Regions from separate parts of the Cytobacillus sp. FSL W7-1323 genome, predicted to be linked through region 1. Evidence: riboswitches for the same ligand, from Rfam matches in the RefSeq annotation. Region 1 holds a riboswitch; each other region holds the start of a gene.

Region 1 (4,268 bases):
CCACTTCGAACAATATCATATAATTCATTGTTTGCTATTTTATCATCTGTGACTAAATATAAACGGTAATCCATTAGTTTTGCCTCACTCCATCTAGCCAAATGGCTGCATTCATTGTACTAATCGTATCCATTAGCTTCACTCGAAATGAACCTAACCCTTCACCGGCATGTAAGCTCTTAGCTGCGATTTCCCCTGCTAGACTCATAGTAGCCATACCAATAACAGCCCCGTCAAACCAATTTTCTGAAACAGCAGCAGCAGTTGCTACTAATGAAGCTGTCATGCAGCCAGTTCCTGTTACCTTCGTCAAAAGATAATCTCCATTATCAATCACAACTAATTGCTTCCCATCTGTAATGACATCTTCTTTTCCACTAATAACAATGAGACAGTTTAGGACTTCAGCTGCCTCCTTTGCAAGTGCTTCAGGTGCTATTTCAATAGCCCCTGCATCAACACCACGCGTTTTTGTATTCTTACCAATAAGAGCAGAAACTTCAGAAGCATTGCCGCGAATAATGGACACTTTTATTGTGCTAATTAGCTCTTTTGCCTTATTTGTGCGATAAGTGGTTGCACCAACACCAACTGGATCAAATATTACTGGGACCCCTTTTTGATTGGCAGTTTGTCCAGCTTTAATCATTGCCGCAAACATCGCATCATTAATAGTACCAAAATTAATTACGAGCCCATCTGCCATCATAGCCATTTCTTCTACTTCTAAGAGTTGGGTGGCCATAACAGGTGAACCGCCCATTGCTAGGGTCACATTTGCACAATCATTAATAGTTACTGTATTTGTTAAATGATGAATGAGTGGGGTATGTTCTTGTAACTGCTGAAAGACTCTCTCAACTGCTTCACTTGAAATCGCCATTATCTTTCCTCCATCTTTGCTTTGTTGTATAACTCATAAAAATGATTTGTCGGACCATGCCCATGACCGAGTGCTAGGCTATGCTCAATCGCTATGGAAATATAATTTTTCGCAGACTGTATGGCCTCAATAAGTTCTTCCCCTTTTGCTAACCCAGCAGCAATGGCAGATGATAGAGTACAACCTGTACCATGGGTGTTTTTTGTCTCTACTCTTCGACCATTAAACCAGTTGAAACTTTGTCCATCCCATAATAAGTCATTCGGTTCTCCTTCTAAATGTCCACCTTTTAATAAGACGGCTTTTGGCCCTAATTCATATAATTTTTTACAAGCTTGCTCCATATCATCAACCGTGCGAATTGTCATACCCGAAAGTACTTCAGCTTCAGGAATGTTTGGCGTAATTACAGTCGCAAGTGGTAACATTTTCGCTTTTAATGCTTCAATAGCTTGTTCCTTTAAAAGATGATGTCCACCTTTTGAAACCATAACAGGATCTAACACAATCACTTTTGGACTATAATGATTTAAACGGTCTGCGACGATTTTTACAGTCTCACTAGATGACAACATCCCGATTTTGACAGCATCAACTTGGATATCATCAAACACAGCTTCTATTTGGTCTTTTATAATATTGATTTCTATATCCTGTACCGAACGTACCTCTACTGTATTTTGAGCGGTAATCGCCGTAATGACGGACATGCCAAACACACCATTGGCGGAAAAAGTTTTAAGATCTGCTTGAATCCCAGCTCCTCCTCCTGAATCAGAACCTGCGATCGTTAATGCTGTTTTCATTGATGTAACCTCCAATAGCTTTATTCTTAATTAATACTCTTAATAAACCATATCCTAAAATTGCTCCAGTAAACGAGCTCACCATAAATGCTGGTAGGAATCCGAAAAGGGTTGCTTCTTGTCCTAAAAGTAATGTACTAATCGGATAAGTCGCTACTGCCCCTATCATTCCTGTTCCAACGACTTCACCTAGTGCTGAGAAGCCAATTTTTTTCGTTTTTTGATAAAGGAACCCTGCAAGTAATGCGCCAATCATACTCCCGGGGTAGGCAAAAACACTTCCAGTCCCCATCATATTTCTCAATGTAGATGAAAGAAACGCTTGACTAACGGCATACCATGGTCCAAGAAGTACAGCAGATAATACATTCGCCAAGTGCTGAATCGGAAAAATTTTCGCTATTCCAATCGGAATAAAAATGAGACTACTCGACACAGTAGTGATGGCTGCAATCGTTGCCGTCATCGTCATTTTTTGGATTTTATTCATAGACCTTTCCTCCTTTCGATAAAAATAAAAAAGCCGCTATTTTGAATAAGCGGCTTTGGTCATCATGATATGTATGACGTCACTCGCTTCCCTACGCTAGTATTAACTAGATCAGGTTCAAAGGGTTCATCTCAGCCAAGTATTTGGCACCCCTAGCATTTATTCATATATAAAAAAAATCCTCTACTTCCAAAAGGAAGCGAGGACGACTACATCGACACACTTCCCTCCACTGGTACAAACCAGATCAGGTTCAAAGGGTTTTGAACGGCATTCAATCTCAGCCTCTATGTGAAGGCACCCCCAGTGAAAACTTATAATATATGATGTCAATATAACATGAAATGATAGAAATGAAAATAAAAAACATTGGATAGAAACGATGTTGCGACATAAAACGTTATGATATGATATTTTATATAACATTCGGGAGGACAGTCTATGGAAGATAAGAGTATTGTACTTATTGGGTTTATGGGGGTCGGAAAGACATCCATAGGAACGGAATTAGCTAAGAAATTACAGTGGGGTTTAATCGACACGGATGAACGCATTGAACAACAGTTTGGGATGTCAACTTCAAAAATTTTCCTTGATCATGGTGAAGAAGTTTTTCGAAAAGCTGAAAGCGAATTGATTGAACAACTATCTGCCGAAGAAAAACAGATTCTTTCATTAGGCGGCGGCGCCTTTTTAAACAGTAAGAACCGCGAAATTTGTTTACAAAACAGTACCGTTGTCCTTATCGAGCTCTCATGGGAAAATTGGCTCGATCGATACCCATTGATTAAAGATACAAGACCGAAATTGAATGGTCTTTCTACTGACGAAATGTATCATCTCTACAAAGAAAGACAAGCTCATTATCAACCATATCATCTAAAAATCAATGTTGACGGGAAAACAGCTGAAGAAGCTGCTGAATTGATTGTTAGTGGGATAGGATAAAGCTTGTGATGATTATGGTTATAGTTCATTAGAATGTTTCTTTTACTATCTAAGTAATTCGCATTATCCTAAACGAATTTATGAAAGCCGGGCACTCCCTTGCTCGGCTTTCATTTGTGTTTGGTTCTAAATATATTGCTGAATAACTCCCTTTTTGTGAGGCGGTTATCTCTGGTTTTCTTTCTGAGGGACTTGCTAAACCCTTTTGCGAGGCGTTCATCTCTGGTTTTCTTTCTGAGTGAATTGCTAAACTTTTTTGCAGGGCACTCATCTCTGATTCTCCTTTTGAGGGACTTGCTAAACCCTTTTGCGGGGCGCTCATCTCTGGTTTTCTTTCTGAGGGACTCGCTAAACCATTTTGCGAGGCGCTCATTTCTGGTTTTCTTTCTGAGGGACTTGCTAATCCCTTTTGCGAGGCGCTCATTTCTGGTTTTCTTTCTGAGTGACTCGCTAATCCCTTTTGCGGGGCGCTCATCTCTAATTCCCCTTCCGAGTGACTTGCTAAACCCTTTTGCGAGGCGCTCATCTCTAGTTTTCTTTCCGAGGGACTTGCTAATCCCTTTTGCGAGGCGCTCATCTCTGGTTTTCTTTCTGAGGGACTTGCTAACCCCTTTTGCGGGGCGCTCATCTCTGATTCTTCTTCCGAGTGACTTGCTAATCCCTTTTGCGGGGCGCTCATCTCTGATTCTCCTTTTGAGTGACTTGCTAAACCCTTTTGCGGGGCGCTCAGTTCTGGTTTTCTTTCTGAGTGACTTGCTAAACCCTTTTGCGGGGCGCTCATCTCTGATTCCCCTTCCGAGTGACTTGCTAAACCCTTTTGCGGGGCGCTCATCTCTGATTCCCCTTCCGAGTGACTTGCTAACCCCCTTTGCGAGGCGCTCATCTCTGATTCTCCTACTGAGTGACTTACTATCCACTTTTATTGTGATGTTATATAGATTTTTTTTGTGCACAAAGTCCTTTGTTCAACATATAACTGCTTACTAATAGATTGACCCCATCAGAATACATTTCAATCTATAAGATACTGTCACTTCTCTTCATTACTAAATAATTCAACTGTTTCTTCGGTTTTAAAACCCATTAATGATAATAAAAATAATTTCCACCACCATTAAGTGTATATTTCTCTTGTAAGAAT
Region 2 (4,268 bases), 2.1 Mb from region 1:
GACCTTCTGTTCACCCACATATGGAAAGGCATTTTCATTCGATAGAGGACTTATATGACCAAGAGTAGGTCACGAAAAAGGCACTTGATTGAATTACATCAAATTAGCGTCAAATCGACGTTCATCAGCTCTACACAAGGAATAAAGAGGAGTGTAAAAAGTAGCTTAGACGCTCCTTATTTTCCGAGGTAACTATAAAAGAGGAGTTGACATACGGCCTGTAGAAGCTGGAAGGCTTTAAGAAGAACATTCCTTCTCTTATGTGTTGATCAAAGGAACGAACTTGAATCACAGTATCCAGTTATTAGTTGATACGTTAAAAAACCGCACTGAGTCTTACGAAAAGAGCAACGATTATTATCAAACCACTTTTTTTGCGATTTAAATAAATGTTTGATTGAATTGTGGGCAAGGAGGCCGGCACAAGCGACCTCCATTTAACTGTATTTCTCTATTTAAAAAGCTGAATAATTGCTCTGGGAACGGCAAAAACATAGTCTGCTATTGTCATCGTATTTTCAACCTTGTCGAACTTCTCTTCGAATCGATTAAGGTATTTTGTTAAATGATTTGTTACGATTTCTCCTTGAATCGGTTCTACACCATTTTTAAAACGAATGCGAACTGATTTTCCTTTATGAAGATCTTCTGAATCCATGATTTGAAAATGGATATGCGCTTCAGAAGAGTTACCCGAGTTCCCACATTTGCCAAGTAATTGTTTTTGAAGAACTTCTTCTCCTTCTTGGACAATGATACTGTCTTTTTTAAAATGAGCAATCATACTATATTCCTTATGCGCATGCTCTATCACAATATAGTTGCCTGGGGGGTGTTCTTCATCCATCTGCCCTGGAATATTATCATCGAGACCATCAACCACTTTTATTACTTTGCCATTTTGAGGGGCGATAACTTCCTCTGCAAATGCGTAATAACTCTCATTTTTTTCAGGTCTACCATTATATGTAGAGCCATCCTTCACCTTTAATAGATCATACGCGTACCTTTGATGTTCATATACGTAATGGTAATTAATAAATTCATTTGTGCCACCCCAGAAAACAAACCAATCATCCATCACTGGCATAATGTATTCATTCTTTGTATAAATCTTATCTGTTTCTGGAAAGACAAAGTAGGGTTTCAAATAGAGACTGACAATTGTATATTTATCATCGAATCCAACCACAACTGCTTTTGCTTTTGAGTTATCTACCCATACGAACTGACCAATGCCTATGACATCCGTCCGTGACGTAAGATGATAACTACGCACACCTTTATTAAAAGCTGCGCTCATCTCAATAAATGCCGATAATGAAACCATTCCTTGAAACACTTTTGAAGTTGCTTCATAAATTGTTTTAAAATCTTCTCTTAACCAATGATCTATAAACCTATCAGGATCTATTGACCCTACCATACCCTCTACCCCCGTAAGTTTTATTAAGATGAAAAAATTAAACGATTCTCAAGAAATATTTTGCAATTAATAGTAAAGAAACCGCCAATAGTTACTTTAATTTCACTTGAATCTTCTAACTTACCTTTCAAATCCCCTCTTAATGCTAGACCTAAATTTTCATCCTGTAATTCACCATTTACATACAACTTTTCTCCGTTAATCCAATAATTTTCGATTAATATATGATTTCCATGATGGTTTACTTCAAAAACCTTCTTCATATCAATCACTCCTTGATTATTCTACGACTATCTAGGGAATAAGTTTCACAAATAATCTGTTTTTTTACTACCAAAAAAAGATTCTTGAATTCTGATGAAAGTCATAGTATATTCTAACCGAGGATAAATTTAATACTTCCACAAGGGGAGCCTAATATGGCTGAGAGTGAGCGAGTTCGTTCTGACCCTAAGAACCTGTTAGATAATGCTAGCGTAGGGATCGTGGTTTTGGATATGAGCAATACTAGGCATCCATCACCGCCTATGTATTGCTTTTTTTCATGACAAAAAAGTAATACAGGTTTACTCGTTCGCTTCTCTTTTCGGAGAAGGAGGAAAAACATGAAACAAAATAAAACACTTTTTATGGTGGAAATTGCTATATTTGCAGCTTTGGCATTATTACTTGATTTCTTATCAGGCTTACTGATGGGGAGATTTTGGCCACAAGGTGGGTCCATCTCACTTGCTATGGTACCGGTTTTCTTAATGGCCTTTCGTTGGGGTGTTAAAGGCGGCGTCTTAACGGGCTTACTATTAGGAGGACTTCAAATCTTAACAGGAGCTGTTCCTTTTCATTTCGCCTCTTGGATCATTGACTATTTCGTAGCCTTTGCTGTTGTCGGACTCGCAGGCATCTATATGAATAAAGTTGTGCAAAATTATCAAGACGGCCAATTTGCCAAAGCAAACATGTATGTTATTAGTGGCGTTTTCTTAGGAAGTTTCTTACGCTTCTTATGCCATTATTTATCAGGCATTATCCTATTTGGTGCCTATGCTCCGGCAGATCAACCTGTCGCACTTTACTCACTCGTATATAACGGAACATATATGCTACCTACCTTTATCGTATGTGCCTTAGTAGTTGTCATGCTTTACACAACAGCCAATAAGGTCCTTCTGAAAAAAGCATATTAATCATCTAAAGGCTCTGGGGGAACTCAGGGCCTTTTTTTCAAGTCAACGTTTTGGGGGATTTTCGCACGATGAATGAACTGTGGAATCAGGGTGACATGTACATCGGCGTGATATCCATAAGATAACCATGCAAAATGAAAGCGCCAAAAGCAGCTAGACAAACCAACATCTTCTCTTCTATTTTCTCCTTGAGACCGGCAGTTTTCTTTTTGGATTTCTGAGAGGGGGAGTAGACACATCTTTATCCTTACTTTTTTTAGCAGCACTTTTCTTCCGTCAATGTCAATCTAACGATGAACACTCTTGATTATTTATGAATTTGCAACAACTATTATCTACGGTAGTTTAAACCAACATCATCTGTTTTCTTTCTTATGATTTTTGTACGTAAACACAATCGTGCGCAGTTCTCAACCTTCCTCTGCTCTCTTTTGCGCGTATACACGATTTGCGCGCAGTTCTCCGACTTTCCCTGCTCTCTTTTGCGCGTAAACACAATTTGCGCGCAGTTCTCTGACTTCCTCTTTTCTCTTTTGCGCGTATACACGATTTGCGCGCAGTTCTCTGACTTCCCCCTTCTCTCTTTTGCGCGTAAACACAATTTGCGCGCAGTTCCCTGACTTCCTCTTCTCTCTTTTGCGCATAAACACAATTTGCGCGCAGTTCCCTGACTTCCCCTGCTCTCTTTTGCGCGTAAACACAATTTGCGCGCAGTTCCCTGACTTCCTCTTCTCTCTTTTGCGCGTATACACAATTTGCGCGCAGTTCCCTGACTTCCCCCTTCTCTCTTTTGCGCGTATACACAATTTGCGCGCAGTTCCCTGACTTCCTCTTCTCTCTTTTGCGCATAAACACGATTTGCGCGCAGTTCCCTGACTTCCTCTTCTCTCTTTTGCGCGTATACACGATTTGCGCGCAGTTCTCTGACTTCCTCTTTTCTCTTTTGCGCGTATACACGATTTACGCGCAGTTCTCTGACTTCCTCTTTTCTCTTTTGCGCGTAAACATCTTTTGCGTTCAGTCTTAACTATAAACGCTCATTTAAGAATTACCGTATTGATTGGATGAAGCTGACACATATTTAAAAGATACCACCGCCCAAGTTTATATGGAGATTGTATAGCACACACGCCTAGATACTGCTGGCTCTTTCCTCTGTAGTCATGCCACCAGAGGGTCCATGTCATTGAAAATAAGGATATAATTGAACATTCTAATCATTTACATATTTATCCACTCGCATAACTTCTATGCAATAACAAGATATAATCTCTATCTCCATTCAAAAAATTTTATTTTTCGTGAACGAAAGGAGAACACTAATCGTCATAATAGTAAATCCAAAGAAAAGGGGGGCAAGGTTTGGAAGAGAAAAAATGGATTAAAGCAGCGAAAAAAGGCGATAACCAGGCGTTAGCTCACTTATTTAAGGAGAGTTATCCCCTTCTCGTTCATTATTTAATGAAGCTCACCCTTAATCGAGAAGAAGCTGAGGATTTGGCACAAGAGACAATGACAAAAGCGATTGAAAAACTAAATCAATTTCAGGTGAAATCGAAATTCTCCACTTGGCTCATATCCATTGGTACAAAATTATATATCGATCAAAAAAGGCGCCAGAAGCGAGCTGATGCCTTTAAAGCACAACATATGCGGAA
Region 3 (4,268 bases), 2.0 Mb from region 1:
AGTTTGGCGGAACAAGGGTTTAATAAACAACTGATCGCCGAAAGAATCGTTGAAGGCATCCTCCAGCAAATATTAGAGGAAGGTGTATTCCATGCAGATCCTCATCCAGGTAACATTTGTGTATTACCAGGAAATGTAATTGTTTTCATGGATTTTGGTATGGTTGGACGTTTAACTGAGGATATGAAAGAAAATTTAGCATCATTAATTATTGCCATGTTGCGGCAAAGTACCGATGGAGTCATTAAAGCCATCACTAAAATGGGTATTGTCCAAGATGATGTCGATGTTGAACTTTTAAAAATTGATGTTGATTTACTAAGAGAGAGATATTATGATATTCCGTTTAGTGAAATATCAATTGGCGAGGCAGTTAATGATTTGTTTTCCGTTGCCAATCAACATCATATACATATCCCAACAAACTTAACATTAGTGGGAAAAACATTGTTAACAATGGAAGGTATTGTTGAAAAACTTGACCCTAATATAAGCATATTAAAAATTGCTGAGCCTTTTGGTAGACGATTAATTATTAATAAATATCGACCTGATCATTTGGCGAAAGATTCGCTAGCTCATATCGGGGAGTATTTTGATATTCTAAAGGAAGCGCCGTATAATTTGAAAGATTTGATTGCCCTTATCAAAAAGGGAAAAATCCCGCTCGAACTGAATTTGCCAAACAGTGAAAAATTTCTAACGAGAATTGATCGTATCAGCAACCGGCTAGCATTTAGTATCGTGTTGCTAGCATTTTGCATTATAATGGTGGGTTTAATTATCGGTTCCGCCCTTGGCAGGCAATCATCTCTCCTATGGAATATACCAGCAGTAGAAATCGGCTTCGTCATTGCGATATTAATGTTCTTATTTCTTATATACACCATCATTAGAGCAGGGAGATTCTGACGACTCTCTGCTTTTTGTTTTGGGTAGAATTTTTCTGATTTCACTACACAAGCAATTCATGGTGAGAATATAGTGTAGAGAGGTGAACGGTTTTGTCAATAAACGTTAATGTTGCTTATGGTTAATACAAAAATTCTCATTGGCAGTCCAATTAATCAAGAACCCGATATTTTAAAAGAGTTTCTGCTATCCTTAGCCAATTTAAAAACGGATACAATGGAGATTCATTATCTTTTCATAGATGATAATCAGAATGAAGAATCAAGTAGACTACTACGTCATTTTGCCAAATGGAAGAAAGATGTTGCGATTTTATCCGCAAAAGAAGATAGTATCTATATTCGTACCGACTTTACCCATTTCTGGAATGATGCTCTCATCTGGAAGGTTGCTCGCTTCAAAGATATGCTTATTGAGCAGGCGAAATTTGAAGAATTTGATTATTTGTTTTTAATTGACTCTGATTTGCTTTTACACCCGAATACCCTTCATACACTTATTTCCACGAAAAAAGAAATTGTTTCAGAGGTATTTTGGACGGCTTGGCAAGAGGGGACAATTCCTTATCCGCAGGTGTGGTTAACAGATGAATATACCCACTGGAGACAGGCGGATGAAGGTGCCATAACAGACGAAGAAAAGGCCGTTCAAACCGAGGCTTTTATTCAACAGTTACAAACTCCAGGTGTTTATGAAGTAGGAGGATTAGGTGCGTGCACGCTAATTAGCAGGAAAGCTTTGTTAGCAGGTATTCATTTTAGTAAAATTAAAAATCTCAGTTTTTGGGGAGAAGATCGACATTTTTGTGTGAGAGCTGTGGCATTAGGACTGGATCTACATGTAGACACACATCTGCCAGCTTATCATATTTATCGTTCTTCTGACCTTACAGGCATACCCGCATTTAAAGAAAAATGTCAGTATGCTTATAGCGAACTACCTATTTATCCAGAAAAAGCAGAAAGCCATCAAATTCGCTTATCGATGATTGTGAAGAATGAAGAAGGTCGTTATTTACAAACGATGTTAAAGAAAGTAAAGCCATTTATCGATGAAGCTGTGATTATAGATGATGCTAGTACTGATCAGACTATATCGATTTTCTTGCAAGAACTAAAAGGTATGCCAATTAAATTGGTCAAGAATGCAAGCTCCCAGTTTGCCAATGAAGTGGAACTAAGAAAACAACAGTGGTTAGAAGCAACGAATGGTTTTTTAGGTTGGGTATTAAATCTTGACGCAGATGAATGGTTTGAGGAGAGTTTTATTGATTATATTGATGACTTTGTTAAACAGGATACTATCGACCTGTACTGTTTTAGACTGTATGATATGTGGGATGAAGACCATTATCGTGAAGATGAATACTGGCAAGCACATTTCTTATACCGTCCATTTCTAGCAAGAGTTAGATCAACCTTTCAGCCTGTCTGGAAAGAAACACCACAGCATTGTGGGAGATTTCCAGAAAACATCTTCCAACTTACCCACAGTTTATCCACAATACGAGTCAAGCATTTAGGCTGGGCAAAAGAAAAAGATCGATTAGAAAAATATGAGAGATATAAGCTGCTTGACCCGAATAGCCTCTATGGTAATGAGAAACAATATGAATCGATTCTAGATAAGAATCCCCGTTTAAAACAATGGTGAGAAACATAAAGCAAATGGTCAGTTTCGAAATGAACTTCGATTCATAGCTAGGAAACTATTTGTATGCTAAACTAAAAATAATTAAAAATTGTTGCAGGGGGACTCAGAAAATGAGTTGAGAAGGTTAAAACCTGACCCTTAGAACCTGTTCGTTAAGACGATCGTAGGGAGCATCTTCCAACTATATGCATATGTATGGTAGGCTCTCCATTTTCGGGGAGCCTTTTGTTTTGTTTCCCTGAACATTTTTAATTACATCTATTGAAAAGAGGGAATAGCGTGAGAGAAGAAGTCGTGTTAGTAACAGGAGCAAGTCGTGGATTAGGAGCTGCAATTGCTGAAAAGTTTGGTAAGGAGGGCTACAAAGTAGTCGTTAATTATTTTAATAATAAAGAAAAAGCAGATGCAGTAGTTGAAAAAATCGGACAAGATCGTGCATTTGCTATCCAAGCTGATGTAAGAGATCATCAAGCAGTAAAAGCAATGGTAGCAGACACAATTGCTCATTTTGGTCGCTTGGATATCGTTGTAAATAATGCATTAGTTCAATTTAAATTTGATCCTGTGGCACAGGCGAAAGTAGAGGAATTATCTTGGGCTAGCTATCAAACCCAGTTTGAAGGCGCGATAAAAGCAAGCTTAAATGTTGTTCAATCTGCTCTTCCGGCTCTAAAGGATTCACAGCAAGCCCGTGTGATTGGTATTGGCACGAATCTTTACCAGAACCCAGTCATTGCCTACCATGAATATACAACAGCCAAAGCGGCATTAATTGGCTTTACACGCAATATGGCCAAGGAGCTCGGACAGTATGATATTAATGTGAATATGGTTTCCGGTGGATTATTAGAAACAACGGATGCAAGTGCTGTTACTACCCCTGAGGTATTTGCGATTGTGGCTGATAACTCTGCTATCCGCCGTGTGACAAAACCAGAAGACGTAGCGGAAGCCGTTGTTTTCTTAGCCTCTCCAGGCGCTAGAGCGATTACGGGACAAAATCTAGTCGTTGATCATGGATTGACGATGAACTAAGATAAAAAAGGTCGTCATCTTTGTTTATGGCGGCCTTTTTCAATAAATGGACTTATTTTGTAGGTTGATAAATCAGTAAAGAGCTTATATCAGCAAATGTGAGACTAAGTCGAAGCTAAACTCCAATTTATTCGCAGAAAAGGATATTTTTAAAATAATAACTTAATTTTCTCACTAGTATTTTATTCTACTAGATGTTAAAACGGTCGATTGAACGTTCAATCAGTATTGTTCAATTTTTCCTTGTTTATATCGATAGCCAAACATAGAAGATGCTTGTAGGTGAAACTTCCGCAGTTGCTTGCTCATCGGATCCGATGCTTCCTTAGGCATCTTATCGTTAAATCCAACAACTGTCACTGCACCGAGTAATTGATTCTGGTAGTCTAGCAAAGGGACGGAAGCCGAAGAAATCGATGGAATTAAAGGTTCGGTAGCGAAGGAGATTTTCGATTGTTGAATCATTTGCCATTCTGCGTTATCGATCGCTTCCCCGTCTCCTAGCCAATCTTTTGTCAGTACTGGGTTTAAGAAACTTAAGAAAATCTTCCCTGCGGCAGATGTTGGTGGTAAGCTTCCGCCTAGTTGTGTACCAATATGAAGTGGTTCATTCGAATGACAAATCTTTGTCGTAATAGGTCCGTTGTTTGTCCATAATGAAAACGAAA

Evidence for each region. Region 1 has a riboswitch for thiamine pyrophosphate ahead of thiW (energy coupling factor transporter S component ThiW). Riboswitches for the same ligand answer to the same signal wherever they lie in the genome.
Region 2: linked by a shared signal. The riboswitch ahead of thiT (energy-coupled thiamine transporter ThiT) and the one ahead of thiW (energy coupling factor transporter S component ThiW) in region 1 are both predicted to bind thiamine pyrophosphate.
Region 3: linked by a shared signal. The riboswitch ahead of MKX67_RS01850 (3-oxoacyl-ACP reductase) and the one ahead of thiW (energy coupling factor transporter S component ThiW) in region 1 are both predicted to bind thiamine pyrophosphate.

The regions. Positions count from the first base shown of each region.
Region 1 is NZ_CP151998.1:2,391,311-2,395,578, forward strand. It holds gene thiE (thiamine phosphate synthase) at 1-74, opposite strand, end outside; gene thiM (hydroxyethylthiazole kinase) at 74-883, opposite strand; gene thiD (bifunctional hydroxymethylpyrimidine kinase/phosphomethylpyrimidine kinase) at 883-1,689, opposite strand; gene thiW (energy coupling factor transporter S component ThiW) at 1,658-2,179, opposite strand; TPP riboswitch at 2,251-2,343, opposite strand; TPP riboswitch at 2,387-2,494, opposite strand; gene MKX67_RS12255 (shikimate kinase) at 2,621-3,127, shown strand; gene MKX67_RS12260 (hypothetical protein) at 3,177-4,010, opposite strand; gene MKX67_RS12265 (nuclease-related domain-containing protein) at 4,211-4,268, opposite strand, start outside.
Region 2 is NZ_CP151998.1:269,827-274,094, reverse strand. It holds gene MKX67_RS01480 (M23 family metallopeptidase) at 452-1,426, opposite strand; gene MKX67_RS01475 (hypothetical protein) at 1,450-1,689, opposite strand; TPP riboswitch at 1,823-1,927, shown strand; gene thiT (energy-coupled thiamine transporter ThiT) at 2,032-2,610, shown strand; gene MKX67_RS01465 (hypothetical protein) at 3,021-3,416, opposite strand; gene sigY (RNA polymerase sigma factor SigY) at 3,973-4,268, shown strand, end outside.
Region 3 is NZ_CP151998.1:341,653-345,920, forward strand. It holds gene MKX67_RS01840 (AarF/ABC1/UbiB kinase family protein) at 1-912, shown strand, start outside; gene MKX67_RS01845 (glycosyltransferase) at 1,030-2,565, shown strand; TPP riboswitch at 2,651-2,752, shown strand; gene MKX67_RS01850 (3-oxoacyl-ACP reductase) at 2,845-3,600, shown strand; gene MKX67_RS01855 (IclR family transcriptional regulator) at 3,823-4,268, opposite strand, start outside.